DNA from 4 places in the Kosakonia sp. N21 genome. Region 1 is predicted to be linked to each of the others. Evidence: predicted binding sites of a transcription regulator. Region 1 holds the regulator's gene; each other region holds the start of a gene.
What was found. Region 1 encodes CRP, which controls carbon source genes, mostly activating them, when cyclic AMP is high. Its sites were predicted from a motif close to ATGTGANNNNNNTCACAT; they were not measured.

Region 1 (4,133 bases):
CCGAACACGGGGGTCATGTCGGTTTTGTCGGCGGAACGTTACGCCACCCGGAAATGTGGCTTGAAACGCGCATTCCGGACTGGCTGTCCGCATATCTGGAGTCCAAATGATCATTCCCTGGCAAGATATCGCAACCGAAACGCTGGATAATCTCATTGAGAGCTTTGTCTTGCGTGAAGGCACCGATTATGGTGAACATGAACGTTCGCTTGAACAAAAGGTCGCCGACGTTAAACGGCAACTGCAACGCGGTGAAGCCGTGCTGGTGTGGTCTGAACTGCACGAGACGGTAAATATTATGCCGCGCGGGCAGTTCCGGGACTAACAGGGTGCAAGGCGGCTGGCTATACTGAAAACAATCGTTGATTCAGGGAGTTGCTATGTCCGCCAAACACCCGGTTATTGCCGTCACCGGTTCCAGCGGTGCGGGAACCACCACCACCAGCCTCGCCTTCCGTAAAATCTTCGCCCAGCTTGGTATGCAGGCCGCCGAGGTGGAAGGCGACAGTTTTCATCGCTATACCCGTCCGGAAATGGATATGGCGATCCGTAAAGCCCGCGATCTTGGGCGGCATATCAGCTACTTTGGCCCGGAAGCGAATGATTTTGGGCTGCTGGAGCAAACCTTTCGCGAATATGGTCAGACCGGCAAAGGTCAGGCGCGAAAATATCTCCATACCTACGATGAAGCCGTGCCGTGGAATCAGGTGCCGGGTACGTTTACCCCCTGGCAACCGTTGCCTGAACCCACAGATGTACTGTTTTACGAAGGGCTGCACGGCGGTGTTGTGACGCCGCAGCATGATGTGTCGCGCTATGTGGATTTGCTGGTCGGTGTGGTGCCGATTGTTAACCTGGAGTGGATCCAAAAGCTGGTGCGCGATACCAGCGAACGCGGGCATTCCCGTGAAGCGGTAATGGATTCCGTCGTGCGCTCAATGGAAGACTATATCAACTTCATCACCCCGCAATTTTCCCGCACCCATATTAACTTCCAGCGCGTCCCGACCGTCGATACCTCAAACCCGTTTGCGGCAAAAGGCATTCCCTCGCTGGATGAGAGTTTTGTGGTGATCCATTTCCGTAATCTGGAAGGGATTGATTACCCGTGGCTACTGGCCATGTTGCAGGGTTCGTTTATTTCCCATATGGACACGCTGGTAGTGCCGGGCGGTAAGATGGGGCTGGCGATGGAGCTGATTATGACGCCGCTGGTGCAACGGCTGATGGAAGGGAAAAAGATCAAATAGCGGTCGGCGTATAATGCCCGGTACGCCTGACGCTACCGGGCATCGTCCATCAGGCTTCGATGACTTCGTAGGAATGGGTGATGTTCACCGCTTTTTCCAGCATCAATGCCACAGAGCAGTACTTCTCCGCCGACAGATCCACAGCACGAGACACCGCCGCGTCTTTCAGATCGCTACCGGTGACGATAAAGTGCAGGTTGATATGCGTAAACAGACGCGGCGCTTCTTCACGACGTTCCGACGTCAGTTTCACTTCGCAGTTCGTCACGTTATGACGCCCTTTTTGCAGGATTGAAACCACGTCGATCGCGCTGCATCCGCCTGCAGCCATCAGCACCATTTCCATCGGGCTTGGCGCTTTGTCGCCTGAGTTGCCGTCCATCAGGATTTGGTGGCCCGATGCGGACTCACCGAGGAACGTTAACCCTTCCACCCATTTCACACGAGCCTGCATTTTAATTTACTCCGGAGTTGCAATTTTCTTTACAGATTACGCGTACATAACAAAAGTCGCAACGGAAGGCGACCTGCGTCATGCTGAAGCGAGACACCAGGAGACATGCGGTAAAAGCTATGCTAAAACAATCTGGATGCTACAGAGATACATTGACATTACGCATGTACGCAAAGGACATCATACATTAGAGACCGCAGATGACGCTGACGGTCCACTTCCAGGGATTTTGGAAGCGAAGACACGAAGTCGAATGATAGCGTGTATAGATTGCAACCCCAGAAGCAGGGTGCACATCCTGTGTCTGGAGACAGCTTATAACAGAGGATAATCGCGCATGGTGCTTGGCAAACCGCAAACAGACCCGACTCTCGAATGGTTCTTGTCTCATTGCCACATTCATAAGTACCCGTCGAAGAGCACGCTGATTCACCAGGGTGAAAAAGCAGAAACGCTGTATTACATCGTTAAAGGCTCAGTGGCAGTGCTGATCAAGGATGAGGAAGGGAAAGAGATGATCCTCTCCTACCTGAATCAGGGAGATTTTATCGGTGAACTGGGGCTGTTCGAAGAAGGTCAGGAGCGCAGTGCATGGGTACGCGCTAAGACCGCATGTGAAGTGGCCGAAATCTCCTACAAAAAATTCCGTCAGTTGATCCAGGTTAACCCGGACATTCTGATGCGTCTCTCCTCGCAAATGGCGCGCCGCCTGCAGGTAACGTCGGAGAAAGTTGGTAACCTCGCATTCCTGGACGTAACAGGCCGTATCGCACAAACGCTGTTGAACCTGGCGAAACAGCCGGATGCCATGACCCACCCGGACGGCATGCAAATTAAAATTACCCGTCAGGAAATTGGTCAGATCGTCGGTTGTTCCCGTGAAACAGTGGGCCGTATTCTGAAAATGCTGGAAGATCAGAACCTGATCTCCGCCCACGGTAAAACCATCGTGGTTTACGGAACACGTTAATCCGCAAAACGGCGCGTTGGTCATCCGGCGCGCCGTTTTTGTTTCCCCATGTGGCGCAGGCTGATTTATCACCCCGAAATCAACTATGCACTGCGACAAACGCTGGTGTTATGTTTGCCCGTGGCCATCGGGTTAATCGTCGGCCATCTCCAACAAGGCCTGCTGTTTTCTCTGGTTCCTGCCTGTTGCAACATTGCCGGTCTTGATACCCCGCATAAGCGCTTCTTTAAACGTTTGATTATTGGCGGCTCGTTGTTCGCCGGATGCAGTCTTGCCGTGCAGCTTCTGCTGGCCGAAGCGCTGCCTCTGCCGCTGATTTTTACCGTCCTCACCTTACTGCTCGGCGTGACTGCCGAGATCAGTGCACTGCACGGGCGCTTGCTGCCTGCGTCGTTGATAGCCGCGATCTTCACGCTGAGCCTTGCGGGCAGTATGCCAGTGTGGGAGCCGCTGCTGATTTATGCGCTGGGTACGCTCTGGTACGGCGCGTTTAACTGGTTCTGGTTCTGGATGTGGCGGGAACAACCGCTGCGCGAATCGCTCAGCCTGCTCTACCGGCAACTGGCTGATTATTGCGAAGCCAAATACAGCCTGCTGACGCAGCATGCCGATCCGGAAAAAGCCTTGCCACCGCTGCTTGCGCGCCAACAAAAAGCGGTGGATATGATCAGTACCTGCTATCAGCAACTGCATATGCTGGCGGCCAATCAACACAATGACTACAAACGCCTGCTGCGCGTCTTCCAGGTTGCGCTGGATTTACAGGAACATATTTCTGTCAGCCTGCACCAGCCGGAAGAGGTGCAAAAACTGGTGGAACAGACCCATGCTGAACAGGTGATCCGCTGGAATGCGCAAACCGTCGCCGCCCGCCTGCGCGTCCTGGCGGATGACATCCTCTATCACCGCTATCCGACACGTTTCACAATGGACAAGCAAATTGGCGCGCTGGAAAAAATCGCCCGCCAGCACCCGGAAAACCCGGTCGGACAGTTTTGCGCCTGGCACTTTAGCCGTATCGCCCGCGTGCTGCGAACCCAGCGTCCACTCTATCTGCGCGATTTGATGGCCGAAAAACAGCGCCGTCTGCCGCTTATTCCGGCGCTCAGAAGCTATTTATCATTGAAATCCGCGGCGTTGCGTAATGCCGCGCGTATCAGCGTGATGCTCAGTATCGCCAGCCTGATGGGCAGTGCGCTGCATTTGCCGAAGCCGTACTGGATCATGATGACCATCATGTTTGTGACGCAAAACGGCTATGGCGCAACACGGGTGCGTATTGTGCACCGGGCGGCCGGCACGCTCGCCGGGCTGATGATTGCCGGGATTGCCCTGCACTTTCACGTACCGCTTGGTTTTACGCTGGCGGCAATGCTGCTGATCACCCTGATAAGCTATCTGATTATCCGTAAGAACTACGGCTGGGCGATGGTCGGCTTTACCATTACCGCCGTGTATA
Region 2 (4,133 bases), on a different contig from region 1:
CTTTTTTGCCCGCCTGACGGAAAGCGCACTGGATGAAGTCGATTACGGGCGGATAGAAGCCATTCTGTCGATGGGCGGCAATATCTGGCATGTGATCGGCAAAGCATTATTGCCAGAAGCCCTGCCAACGCTGCTGGCAGCGATCACCTTAACCGTGGTGATGCTGATTGGTTTTACTTCGATGGCCGGGGTCATTGGCGGCGGTGGTCTGGGCGATCTGGCTATTCGCTATGGCTATCAGCGGTTTAACGATCAGGTGATGGCCGGAACGGTGATCATACTGGTTGTCATGGTGCAGGGGGTACAAATGACCGGAGAGCGCCTGGTGCGCCGACTGGCGCACCGACGGTAACTTAGGCCTGCGTCTCTTTGCCCACCAGCAGGGTGGTAAGGATAAACGACAGCACCAGCGCGATCGCCACCCCGGAAACGGCAAAGATAAAATAGGGCCCAATGTAGGCAGGCAGGCTGAAAATGCTCGACAAAATATAGCCATACAGCCGTACGCCAAAGAAGGCAATAAACGCGGAAGCGAGCGAGCTGGCGACAGTGGCGGCGATAAACGCTTTTTTGTAGCGCGTCAGTACGCCAAACAGCGCCGGCTCGGTGATCCCCAACAGGGCAGAGATGGCCGCCGACAGCGTAACGGTTTTATCCTGGCGGTTTTTGCTCAGTCGCCAGATAGCAAACGTTGCGCCAGCAATCGCCATATTGGCCATAAACATCATCGGCATCAGCATGTCGTAGCCGCGTTCGCTAAAGTTTTGCAACGCAATCGGCGTCATCGCATGGTGCATGCCGGTGAGGATCGCCACCGGGCGGATCGCCCCGACAATCAACCCGGCAAAGCTGGCGGAGACACTAAACAACCCTTCGATAAACAGCGCCAGCCCTTTGCCCAGGTAAATGCCAATCGGGCCAATCACCACCAGCGCTGCCAGCGCGCCGAGAAACAGCGTCAGGGTTGGCGTAAACACCGTTTTCAGCACATCCGGCATGATGCTATCGACCCAGCGATGAATATAACTGAGCGCCAGTATGGAGAAGATCACCGGGATCACGCTGGCCGAATAGTTAAACACCGATACCGGAACAGCGCTCAGCAGCCAGAACGCGCTCACTGCGCCGTCCTGATGCGCCGCCAGCGCTTTCGCGGCGTCAATCAGCGACGGGTACATCAGGCAAGCGGCAATCGCAGCGGCCAGATACTCGTTGGTTTTGAAGATTTTCGCTGCCGATACGGCAAGGAAAAAGGGCAGAAAATAGAAAACACCGCTGGCGATCAAATCGATGATCACCACCGTGTCGCTCTTCGCCGAAACCACTTTCAGCGCAATCAACCCGGCAAGCAGGCCTTTGATCATCCCGGCCCCGGCAATGGCGGGCACAATCGGCCCGAAAACGCCGGAAACGGTATCCATAAACATCGACACCAGGCTTTTACGGGCTTTTCCCTGCCCTGCCGTATGCTCCGGCGCTTTCCCCAGCATGGTGAGCAGTTGTTCGTACCAACTGGTCACTTTGGGACCAATCACTATCTGGAACTGGTCGCTTTGCAACTGCGCACCCAGCACGCCAGGCAGTTTTTTGATTTCGCCCTGGTCCACTTTGTCATCGTCAATCAAGTCAAAGCGTAACCGTGTCATGCAGTGCCAGACGTTGTTGATATTATCTCGGCCGCCAACCAGGCGAATAATATTGCTGATGGCTTCTTGCGTCCCCATAAAAACTCCTGCCGGAATGTTGTCGTTTTAGTCATTGCTATAAATGGTAGAGAAAGCCAAATCGCAAAACAAACCAATAAAATATGAATTTCATCACAATTAACCACCAACAAGGCAATGAAAACACCTAATAATCAAAATTGGTACGGTTTTTAATTAAAAAATAAAGCAATAACAGACCAAAAAATTTATTCCACAAAATGGTTTACCTTTCCGCAAAATTAGGGCGAAGATAATAGCGTTCAGTCGCTTATTTCACGCTATAAAGGAGTTCCCGTGACGCCAACGCTTATTGAAAATATCGAATGTTTTATTACTCGTCCCGACCGCCATAATCTGGTAACGGTGCGGGTCACAACCGATAAAGGCGTGACGGGGCACGGCTGTGCAACCTTTCAGCAGCGCCCGCTGGCGGTCAAAACGCTGGTTGATGAGTACCTGAAACCATTGCTTATCGGGCGGGATGCCAACCACATTGAAGACCTGTGGCAAATGATGAACGTTAACGCATACTGGCGTAACGGGCCGATTATGAATAACGCCATCTCCGGCGTGGATATGGCGTTGTGGGATATTAAAGGCCAACTGGCTGGCATGCCGCTCTATCAATTGCTGGGGGGAAAATCCCGCGATGCCATCGCTGCTTATAGTCATGCCAGCGGCGAAACGCTGGAAGCGTTGTTCGCCTCGGTGGATACGCTGATCTCACAAGGCTATCGCCATATTCGCTGCCAGCTCGGGTTTTACGGCGGTACGCCTGCGAAAATACATACACCGGAAAACCCGACCGCTGGCGCGTATTACGATCAGCAGGAATATATGACCAATACCGTCGCCATGTTTAAAGCGCTGCGCGAAAAATATGGCTATCGCCTGCACATTCTGCACGATGTTCATGAACGACTGTTCCCGCAGCAGGCGGTGCAACTGGCGAAGCAACTGGAACCCTGGCAACCCTATTTTATTGAAGATATTTTGCCACCCGCGCAAAGCGCATGGCTGGATCAGGTGCGCCAGCACAGCAGCGCACCGCTGGCGATGGGGGAGCTCTTTAATAACCCGGCGGAGTGGCACGATCTGATTGTGAACCGCCGCATCGATTTTATCCGCTGCCATATTTCGCAGATTGGCGGTATCACCCCGGCACTTAAGCTGGCCATCCTTTGCCAGGCCTTCGGCGTACGCCTGGCGTGGCATGGTCCGGGCGATATGACACCGATTGGCGTGGCGGTGAATACGCATCTCAATATTCACCTGCATAATGCGGCAATTCAGGAGTTTATCCCCCGCTCTGCCAGCACCGACGACGTTTTCCCCGGCGCGCCGGTGGTGAAAGATGGCTTTGTTTATGCCACGGAAACAGCAGGTATCGGTGTGGGCTTTAATGAAGAGCGCGCACGCGCATTTCCGGGCTGCTATCGCCCGCATGAGTGGACGCAAAGCCGGATCGCCGATGGCGCGATCCACACGCCGTAGCTTCACCCGCCGCCCTGGCGGAACGTCAGATTTTCACGGTTGTGAGGAATAACGTACGTGCAGGTGTAGTTGATATCAATAATGTCGCTGATTTCATACACCTGCCCGCCTTCAAGAATACCGCGGTTATTGATGTGCATCGCCGGGCTGCCTTTTTTACACCCCAGCAGCGCAGCCTGTTCACGGCTCACGCTTACCGCGCGGTAGGTGGTCAGCAAGTGTGAAATGCGATAGCCCTTACTGAGCACATACTGCTGTAGCGAGCGCTCAATCACTTGCTGATTCAGATCGGTGAAATCCCGTACCGGCATGCTGGACACTTCAATCTGCACCGCCACGTCATCCACAAAACGCAGGCGGCAAAACTGCCAGATAAAACTCTCGTCAGTCAGACCAAAGATTTGCTGTTCATCGCGGCTCGGGCGTTTTTTATGCAGGCTAATCATGCGAAAGCGGATCTGATCGAAACGCTTTTCGGTGATCGAGTTGTACACCATCGGGTTATTGCGCGCCTGCTCGTTAATCCAGATACCGGACCCCTGCACGATGCGGACAACGCCGATGCTGGCCAGTTTTTCCACCGCCTGACGGATGGTAAAACGCGATACGCCATACTCCTGCGCCAGTTGTCTTTCCGGAGGGAGTTTACGCGGGCCTGGTTCGCTGATTTGATAAATTTTGCTTAGCAAATCCTGCGTCACGAAATCTTTTTTCTTCATCCATCCGATCCTGAAAGAAAACAATCACTGCGCCGTGTTATAACATCAGCAAGTTAAAGATACTCTACGTTTATCAGTATCAAAGAGGGATTTTTGGTGATGACGAACCGACGATTGGTGAGTCTTATTACAGGCGTGCTGGTGCTCGCCTTTTTTCTGCCTGTGGCGCTGAGCATCTGGTTCACACACCGCCAGGCTGAAGAAACGTTTATGA
Region 3 (4,133 bases), on a different contig from region 1:
GATAGTGCGTTGTTACACGAGGGCTTTGGCACGGGCGAGCGGCAGCAAGTCCTGATCCGCCCGGAGCATGTGCAGGTGGCTGATGACGGGTTGCGCGTTGAGGTGGAGAGTTGCGTCTATCTGGGCGAGCGTTACATGCTGGATTTGCGCCTGCACGATGGGCAAACGCTGAGTGCGTTTCATCATTCGCCGCTGTCTTTGCAACAGACGGTACACGTTCGTCTGACCCAGGGCTGGCGTCTGGAGGCGGCGTAACGTGTCGCCTCCAGCGCGATAACGTTATTTTTTGCCGTACTGCGCGAACCACGCCAGCATCCGCTGCCAGCCATCTTTTGCTGACTCTTCGTGATAACTCGGGCGGTAATCGGCGTTAAAGGCATGCCCCGCATCGGGGTAAACCACGATTTCCGCATTGGCGTTGGCAGCACGCAGGGCCTGGCGCATGGTTTCCACAGTGTCGACCGGGATCCCGGTATCCTGCGCACCATACAGACCCAGTACGGGCGCGCTGAGTTCGGTCGCGATATCCACCGGATGGTTCGGCGAGTTCAGCGATTTCTCTCCCACCAGTTTGCCATACCAGGCGACCGCTGCTTTCAGTTGCGGGTTATGCGCCGCGTACAGCCAGGCGATGCGCCCGCCCCAGCAAAAACCGGTGACCAGCAATTGGTGAGCGTTACCGCCGTTGCGCGCCGCCCAACTGGCGACATGATCGAGATCGGCCAGCACCTGCGCATCCGGCACTTTGTTGACCAGACCGCTGAGCAGCGTTGGTACATCGGGAAAATCATTGGCGTCGCCCTGGCGGAAATAGAGTTCCGGCGCAATGGCGAGGTAGCCCTCCAGCGCGAGACGGCGGCAGATATCGCGAATATGCTCATGCACGCCAAAGATCTCCTGCACCACAATCACGATGGGCAAGGGCGCGTCCGCATGTTTTGGACGCGCGTAAAAAGCGGGCATGTTTTCGCCCTGGGTCGGAATTGACGTTTCGCCTGCGATTAAGGCGTCTTCCGGCGTATGTACGATGGTTGAAGCGTGAGGTGAAGCTGCAGGTGCAAAGCCCGGCTGTTTATCCGTTGTCATGGCATTCTCCATACCCTTTATTAGCGCTTCAATAACTATAGACGGGAAGGCCTGTCGCGCGCGCAAATCACCTCGCTATAGACTATCTTTGCTGCTGAGTTGTCGGATGTAACATGTTAATGTGATGAATATCACTTTTTTATGGAAATCATGTGCAAGCATTTTCATTCCCGGTGATGCCAGTCACGAAATTAGGCGTATGCCTTCTGTAAAGTAGCTTTTTACCTCTTCCGATAAAACCGACCACAGAGGAGTCTGTTATGTCCAAGTCTGATGTTTTTCATCTCGGCCTCACCAAAAACGATTTACAAGGGGCTACGCTGGCTATCGTCCCTGGCGATCCGGAGCGTGTGGAAAAGATCGCCGCGCTGATGGAAAAGCCGGTCAAACTGGCATCGCATCGCGAATTTACCAGCTGGCGCGCTGAGCTCGACGGCAAACCGGTTATCGTGTGCTCCACCGGTATCGGCGGCCCGTCAACCTCTATTGCGGTGGAAGAACTGGCGCAGCTCGGTATTCGTACTTTCTTACGCGTGGGCACAACGGGCGCTATTCAGCCGCATATCAACGTCGGCGATGTGCTGATCACCACCGCTTCCGTGCGTCTTGACGGCGCCAGCCTGCACTTTGCGCCAATGGAGTACCCGGCGGTTGCTGACTTCGCGTGCACCACCGCACTGGTGGCAGCGGCAGAGGCTATTGGCGCGACTAAACACATTGGCGTGACGGCCTCTTCCGACACGTTCTACCCGGGCCAGGAGCGTTACGACACGTTCTCTGGTCGCGTAGTGAGCCGTTTTAAAGGTTCGATGGAAGAGTGGCAGTCAATGGGCGTGATGAACTATGAAATGGAATCCGCCACGCTGCTGACCATGTGTTCCAGCCAGGGGTTGCGCGCCGGGATGGTTGCCGGGGTGATCGTTAACCGCACCCAGCAGGAGATCCCGAACGCTGAAACCATGAAGCAAACGGAAAGCCACGCGGTGAAAATCGTTGTGGAAGCGGCGCGCCGTCTTCTGTAATTCTCCCTCCTGCTTTTAAAGGCCGACACGTTCGGCCTTTTCTTTTTGCGTACCTCCTCGCAGGAAAAGCCCTTCCAAACTGGACGTTTATACAGCACAATCCCCGACTGTATTGATGAGCAATCAGGGGGCGTGGTGGAGACTTCAATCATCGTTATGGCGGCGTTAGCGCTGGTGGGCCTGGTGGTCGGCTGGCTGGCGGCGAGCTGGCGTGGGGCGCAACAGCAGGCGGAGCTCCTCGCCGGGCAGCGCGATCTCTTTGGCGAACTCAGCGCTGCGCGCCAGCAGGTCGCTCAAAGCGAGCACTGGCGCAACGAGTGTGAACTGCTGAATAACGAGCTACGCAGCCTGCAGCACATCAACAGTTCGCTGGAGGCTGACCTGCGCGAAGTCACCACCCGACTGGAGTCAACCCAACTGCACGCGGAAGAGAAACTGCGCCAGATGCACAGCAGTGAGCAGCGCCTGACCGAACAGTTTGAAAACCTCGCCAACCGTATTTTTGAGCAGAGCAACCGTCGCGTGGATGAACAGAACCGTCAGAGTCTCAACGGCCTGCTGACACCGCTGCGTGAGCAGCTTGACGGTTTTCGTCGCCAGGTGCAGGAGAGCTTTGGCCAGGAAGCGCGGGAGCGCCACACGCTGGCCCACGAAATCCGCAATCTTCAGCAGCTCAATGCGCAGATGGCGCAGGAAGCCATCAACCTGACCCGGGCCTTAAAAGGCGATAACAAAACGCAGGGAAACTGGGGTGAGGTGGTGTTAACGCGGGTGCTGGAGGCTTCCGGTCTGCGTGAAGGTTATGAATACCAAACGCAGGTCAGCATTGAAAATGACAGCCGGGCGCGTATGCAACCGGATGTGATTGTCCGTTTACCGCAGGGTAAAGATGTGGTGATTGACGCCAAAATGACGCTGGTGGCCTATGAGCGTTATTTCAATGCCGACGATGAATTTACCCGCGAAGGCGCGTTGCAGGAGCATATCGCGTCGGTGCGTAATCATATTCGCCTGCTGGGGCGCAAAGATTATCAGCAGCTACCCGGCCTGCGCAGCCTCGACTATGTGCTGATGTTTATTCCGGTTGAGCCCGCGTTTCTGATTGCGCTCGACAGACAGCCCGAACTGATTACCGAGGCGTTAAAAAATAACATTATGCTGGTCAGCCCGACCACGCTGCTGGTGGCGCTGCGCACTGTCGCCAATCTGTGGCGTTATGAGCATCAGAGCCGCAATGCGCAACAGATTGCCGAGCGGGCGAGCCGTCTGTATGACAAAATGCGGCTGTTCGTTGACGACATGTCCTCCATTGGTCAAAGCCTGGATAAAGCGCAGGATAACTACCGTCAGGCGATGAAAAAGCTCAGCGGTGGGCGCGGCAATCTGCTGGCACAGGCTGAAGCATTTCGTGGCCTGGGGGTGGAGATCAAACGCGAGATTAATCCGGAATTAGCGGCGGAAGCGCAGGCGCAGGATGAGGAATCCCGGCTGCGAGCGGGCCAGGACGCGTTAAACGATCATAATGAAGACAACATATTAGATGCGGCGATAGCGGGCGATGCACCAGCGGGCAGCGCATCGTCGGGTGGTTGAATCGTAGGGCAATCGCGCCCAATCTGTTACACTTCACGAACAAATTCTTCAATAGCGGGCACTGAGATGGTGGAAGATTCAAAAGAGACGACGCACTTTGGTTTTCAGACCGTCGCCAAAGAGAATAAAGCCGAGATGGTGGCGCATGTTTTCCATTCGGTGGCGTCAAAATATGACGTAATGAACGATTTGATGTCGATGGGCATCCACCGTTTATGGAAGCGTTTTACGATTGATTGCAGCGGCGTTCGCCGCGGGCAAAAAGTCCTCGACCTGGCCGGTGGTACGGGCGACCTGACCGCTAAATTCTCCCGTCTGGTGGGCGAAACGGGGCAGGTTATCCTGGCGGATATCAACGACTCGATGCTGAAAATGGGGCGCGAAAAACTGCGCAACATCGGCGTGATCGGCAACGTTGACTATGTGCAGGCG
Region 4 (4,133 bases), on a different contig from region 1:
GGTGGATGACGGCACCATTGTCGACCGCCGTGGCTCGGTTGCTATTGACGATGAAGGTACGCCGGGTCAGTACAACGTGCTGATCGAAAACGGCGTGCTGAAAGGGTATATGCAGGACAAAATGAACGCGCGTCTGATGGGGGTTAACCCTACCGGCAACGGGCGTCGTGAGTCTTATGCGCATCTGCCGATGCCGCGCATGACCAACACCTATATGCTGGCAGGTAAATCCACGCCGCAGGAAATTATTGAGTCGGTGGATTACGGTATCTATGCACCGAACTTTGGCGGCGGACAGGTGGATATCACCTCCGGCAAGTTCGTGTTCTCTACCTCTGAAGCCTACCTGATCGAAAAAGGCAAAGTCACCAAAGCGGTTAAAGGCGCGACGCTGATTGGCTCCGGCATTGAAGCAATGCAGCAGATCTCCATGGTGGGTAACGACCTGAAGCTGGATAACGGCGTTGGCGTCTGTGGCAAAGAAGGTCAGAGTTTACCGGTCGGCGTGGGTCAGCCGACACTGAAAGTGGACAAACTCACCGTCGGCGGTACCGCATAATCCCCCCAGCTCCTCTCCTTTTGCGGGAGGGGAGCATTACACCCTGCGTCCTTGCATACCCTGGTAAACCTTTGCCACGCCGATAAAATAATCCGTCAGATAGTTAATGCACACCTGCACCTTGAGCGGCAGCTTATCCTTTTCCGTATACAGCGCGTAAACCGGGCGGGGATCCGATTGATAGCGTGGCAGCAGGATCTCCAGCGCGCCATTGTTGATCTCATCGATCACCCACATTAACGGCACAAACGCGATCCCGGCGCCGGCGGTAAGCCAGCGCGTCAGCGTCATCGGATCGTTGGTGACAAAGCGCCCCTGCGGGATCAACCGCGTAGAGATCCCCTCCGGCGCGACCAGCTCAAACTCATTATCCGGACGCACGCTGTACTCCAGCCAGGAGTGGCTCGCCAGATCGGCGGGTTTTTCAGGAATGCCGTATTGGGCAAGGTAGTTTTTGGCGGCGCAGACCACCATCGGCATCGCGCCAAGGCGGCGGGAGAAGAGACTGGAATCCTGCAATGCTCCAACGCGGATCACCACATCCAGCCCGTCGGCGATCAGATCCGGCGCCGGGATCCCGGTCACCAGGTTAACCGACAACCCCGGATGCTCTTTCAGCATATCCGCTGTCATTTTTGCCAGCACATTTTGCGCCATGGTTGAAGAACTGCCAATGCGCAGCGTGCCGATAGGCGTGTTGTTAAACGCATAAAGCTGCTCGTGTACATCCTGTACTTCATGCAGCATCCGCCGACAGCCCTGGTAGTAAATTTTTCCGGCTTCGGTCAGCCCCAGGCTGCGTGTACTGCGGTTTAGCAGCTTAACCTGCAACTCATCTTCCAGCTTTGCCACCGTCTGGCTGATGGACGAAACGCTCATTTGTAACTGTCGGGCAGCGGCGGTAAAAGAGCCCAGCTCCACCACTTTGGCGAATACCGACATCCGCTTTAGTCGTTCCATTATTCACTCTGGCTTAAAAGTGATTTAGATCACATTATATAGATAACAGCATAACAGTTACGTTAATATACTGTTAGCTGAATAATCACCCTGGGGCGGCTAAGCCCGGTCAGGGTAAGAAAAAACGCGTCACTCTCGCCTGGCTTTCCTTGCCCTTACTCCTGCGGTGACGTGAGAAAAATTGTCACCTGCGTGCTCTCTAATCAAGGTCAACATGAGTCTGTTTCCCGTAATCGTGGTGTTCGGTTTATCGTTCCCACCGATTTTTTTCGAATTAATTTTGTCACTGGCGATCTTCTGGCTGGTGCGTCGTGTGCTGGTCCCGACCGGGATCTACGACTTTGTCTGGCACCCGGCGTTATTTAATACCGCGCTCTACTGCTGCCTGTTTTATCTGCTGTCGCGCCTGTTTGTTTGAGGTAGATGTGAAAACACTAACAAGAAATATCTCCCGTACCGCTATCACGATGGTACTGGTTATCCTGGCATTCATCGCTATCTTCCGCGCCTGGGTCTATTACACTGAATCGCCCTGGACGCGTGATGCGCGTTTTAGTGCTGACGTCGTCGCCATCGCGCCGGATGTCACCGGGCTGGTCACGTCAGTCAATGTGCATGACAACCAACTGGTGAAACAGGGACAAGTCCTGTTCACTATCGATCAGCCACGCTATCAAAAAGCCCTCGAGCAAGACGAGGCGGATGTCGCCTATTACGAGGCGCTGGTCAGTGAAAAACGTCGTGAAGCCGGGCGTCGTAACCAGTTGGGCGTGCAGGCAATGTCGCGTGAAGAAATCGATCAGGCCAATAATACACTGCAAACCGAACTGCATCAGTTAGCAAAAGCCGTTGCGACCCGCGATCTGGCAAAGCTGGATCTTGAACGTACGATTATTCGTGCCCCGTCGGACGGCTGGGTCACCAACCTCAACGTTTACGCTGGCGAGTTTATCACCCGTGGCTCCACCGCTGTGGCATTGGTGAAGCAGAACACGTTCTATGTTCTGGCTTATATGGAAGAGACCAAGCTGGAAGGCGTACGCGCGGGTTACCGGGCGGAAGTCACCCCGCTGGGCAGTAATCAGGTGTTGAAAGGAACCGTGGACAGCATTGCCGCTGGGGTGACGAATGCCAGCAGCAGCAATGACAGCAAAGGAATGGCGACCATTGACTCCAATCTGGAGTGGGTTCGTCTGGCGCAGCGTGTGCCAGTGCGTATTCGTCTCGATCAGCAACAGGGGAATTTGTGGCCGTCGGGCACGACCGCCACGGTGGTGGTGACGGGGCAATCCGATCGCGATGAAAGCCAGGACTCTTTCTTCCGCAAAATGGCGCATCGTCTGCGTGAGCTGGGGTAATCGCTATGGGGCTGTTCTCAATTGCCAGCCAGCATCTGCGTTTTGCCTTCAAACTGGCCTTTGCCGTGGTGCTGGCGCTGTTCGTGGGTTTCCACTTTCAGCTTGAAACGCCACGCTGGGCGGTGCTGACCGCCGCTATCGTTGCTGCGGGTCCGGCCTTTGCCGCCGGCGGCGAACCTTATTCCGGCGCGATCCGTTATCGCGGGATGTTGCGCATTATCGGCACCTTTATTGGCTGTATTGCCGGCTTAACCATTATTATCATGCTGATCCGCACGCCGCTGCTGATGCTGATGGTGTGCTGTATCTGGGCCGGGTTTTGCACCTGGGTCTCTTCGCTGGTGCGCGTCGAAAACTCCTATGCGTGGGGGCTGGCGGGCTACACCGCGTTAATTATTGTCGTCACCATTCAAACCGAGCCGCTGTTGGCGCCGCAATTTGCCGTTGAACGTTGCAGCGAAATTGTGGTGGGCATTCTCTGCGCGATTGTTGCCGACCTGCTGTTTTCCCCTCGCTCAATTAAGCAGGAAATTGACCGCGAACTGGATAGCCTGCTGGTGGCGCACTATCAACTGATGCAGTTGTGCATCAAACATGGCGATAGTGAAGAGGTCGACAAAGCCTGGGCAGCCCTGGTGCGGCGAACGACCGCGCTGGATGGCATGCGCACCAACCTGAAGATTGAGTCTTCCCGCTGGGGGCGCGCCAACCGACGCCTGAAGGCGATTAATACCCTGTCGTTGACGTTAATAACACAGGCGTGTGAAACCTACCTGATTCAAAATACTCGCCCGGAGCTGATCACCGACACCTTCCGCGAGCTGTTTAATGAACCCGTTGACAGCGTGCAGGATGTTCACAAGCAGATGAAAAGAGTGCGTCGGGTGATCGCCTGGACCGGTGAGCGGGAGACGCCGGTGACCATTTATAGCTGGGTCGGCGCGGCAACCCGCTATCTGTTGCTGAAACGCGGCGTGATTGGCAATGCGAAGATCAGCACCATTGAAGAAGAGGTGTTGCAGGGCGAAACGGTGGTGAAACCGGAGTCGGCGGAGCGCCATCATGCGATGGTTAACTTCTGGCGCACGACATTGTCATGCATGCTCGGGACGCTGTTCTGGTTGTGGACGGGCTGGACATCGGGCAGCGGTTCGATGGTGATGATTGCCGTTGTCACCTCACTGGCGATGCGTTTGCCTAACCCGAAAATGGTGGCAAAAGACTTTATTTACGGCATGTTATGGGCGTTGCCTATC

Region 2: the regulator CRP is predicted to act here: its motif matches at 1,806-1,823, upstream of ACQ3G7_RS05905 (enolase C-terminal domain-like protein).
Region 3: the regulator CRP is predicted to act here: its motif matches at 1,206-1,223, upstream of udp (uridine phosphorylase).
Region 4: the regulator CRP is predicted to act here: its motif matches at 1,537-1,554, upstream of aaeR (HTH-type transcriptional activator AaeR).

What each region holds. Positions count from the first base shown of each region.
Region 1 is NZ_JBOBHR010000008.1:222,193-226,325, reverse strand. Features, by position in the region: gene ACQ3G7_RS19375 (hydrolase) at 1-110, shown strand, start outside; gene ACQ3G7_RS19370 (YheU family protein) at 107-325, shown strand; gene ACQ3G7_RS19365 (phosphoribulokinase) at 381-1,250, shown strand; gene ACQ3G7_RS19360 (OsmC family protein) at 1,300-1,704, opposite strand; gene crp (cAMP-activated global transcriptional regulator CRP) at 2,042-2,674, shown strand; gene ACQ3G7_RS19350 (YccS/YhfK family putative transporter) at 2,723-4,133, shown strand, end outside.
Region 2 is NZ_JBOBHR010000002.1:460,651-464,783, forward strand. Features, by position in the region: gene ACQ3G7_RS05895 (methionine ABC transporter permease) at 1-352, shown strand, start outside; gene ACQ3G7_RS05900 (PTS transporter subunit EIIC) at 354-1,724, opposite strand; gene ACQ3G7_RS05905 (enolase C-terminal domain-like protein) at 2,001-3,200, shown strand; gene ACQ3G7_RS05910 (GntR family transcriptional regulator) at 3,203-3,919, opposite strand; gene pdeB (cyclic di-3',5'-guanosine monophosphate phosphodiesterase PdeB) at 4,019-4,133, shown strand, end outside.
Region 3 is NZ_JBOBHR010000014.1:64,596-68,728, forward strand. Features, by position in the region: gene ACQ3G7_RS23425 (ABC transporter ATP-binding protein) at 1-255, shown strand, start outside; gene ACQ3G7_RS23430 (dienelactone hydrolase family protein) at 280-1,086, opposite strand; gene udp (uridine phosphorylase) at 1,347-2,108, shown strand; gene rmuC (DNA recombination protein RmuC) at 2,265-3,701, shown strand; gene ubiE (bifunctional demethylmenaquinone methyltransferase/2-methoxy-6-polyprenyl-1,4-benzoquinol methylase UbiE) at 3,768-4,133, shown strand, end outside.
Region 4 is NZ_JBOBHR010000011.1:28,478-32,610, forward strand. Features, by position in the region: gene tldD (metalloprotease TldD) at 1-559, shown strand, start outside; gene aaeR (HTH-type transcriptional activator AaeR) at 596-1,519, opposite strand; gene aaeX (p-hydroxybenzoic acid efflux pump operon protein AaeX) at 1,734-1,937, shown strand; gene aaeA (p-hydroxybenzoic acid efflux pump subunit AaeA) at 1,945-2,877, shown strand; gene aaeB (p-hydroxybenzoic acid efflux pump subunit AaeB) at 2,883-4,133, shown strand, end outside.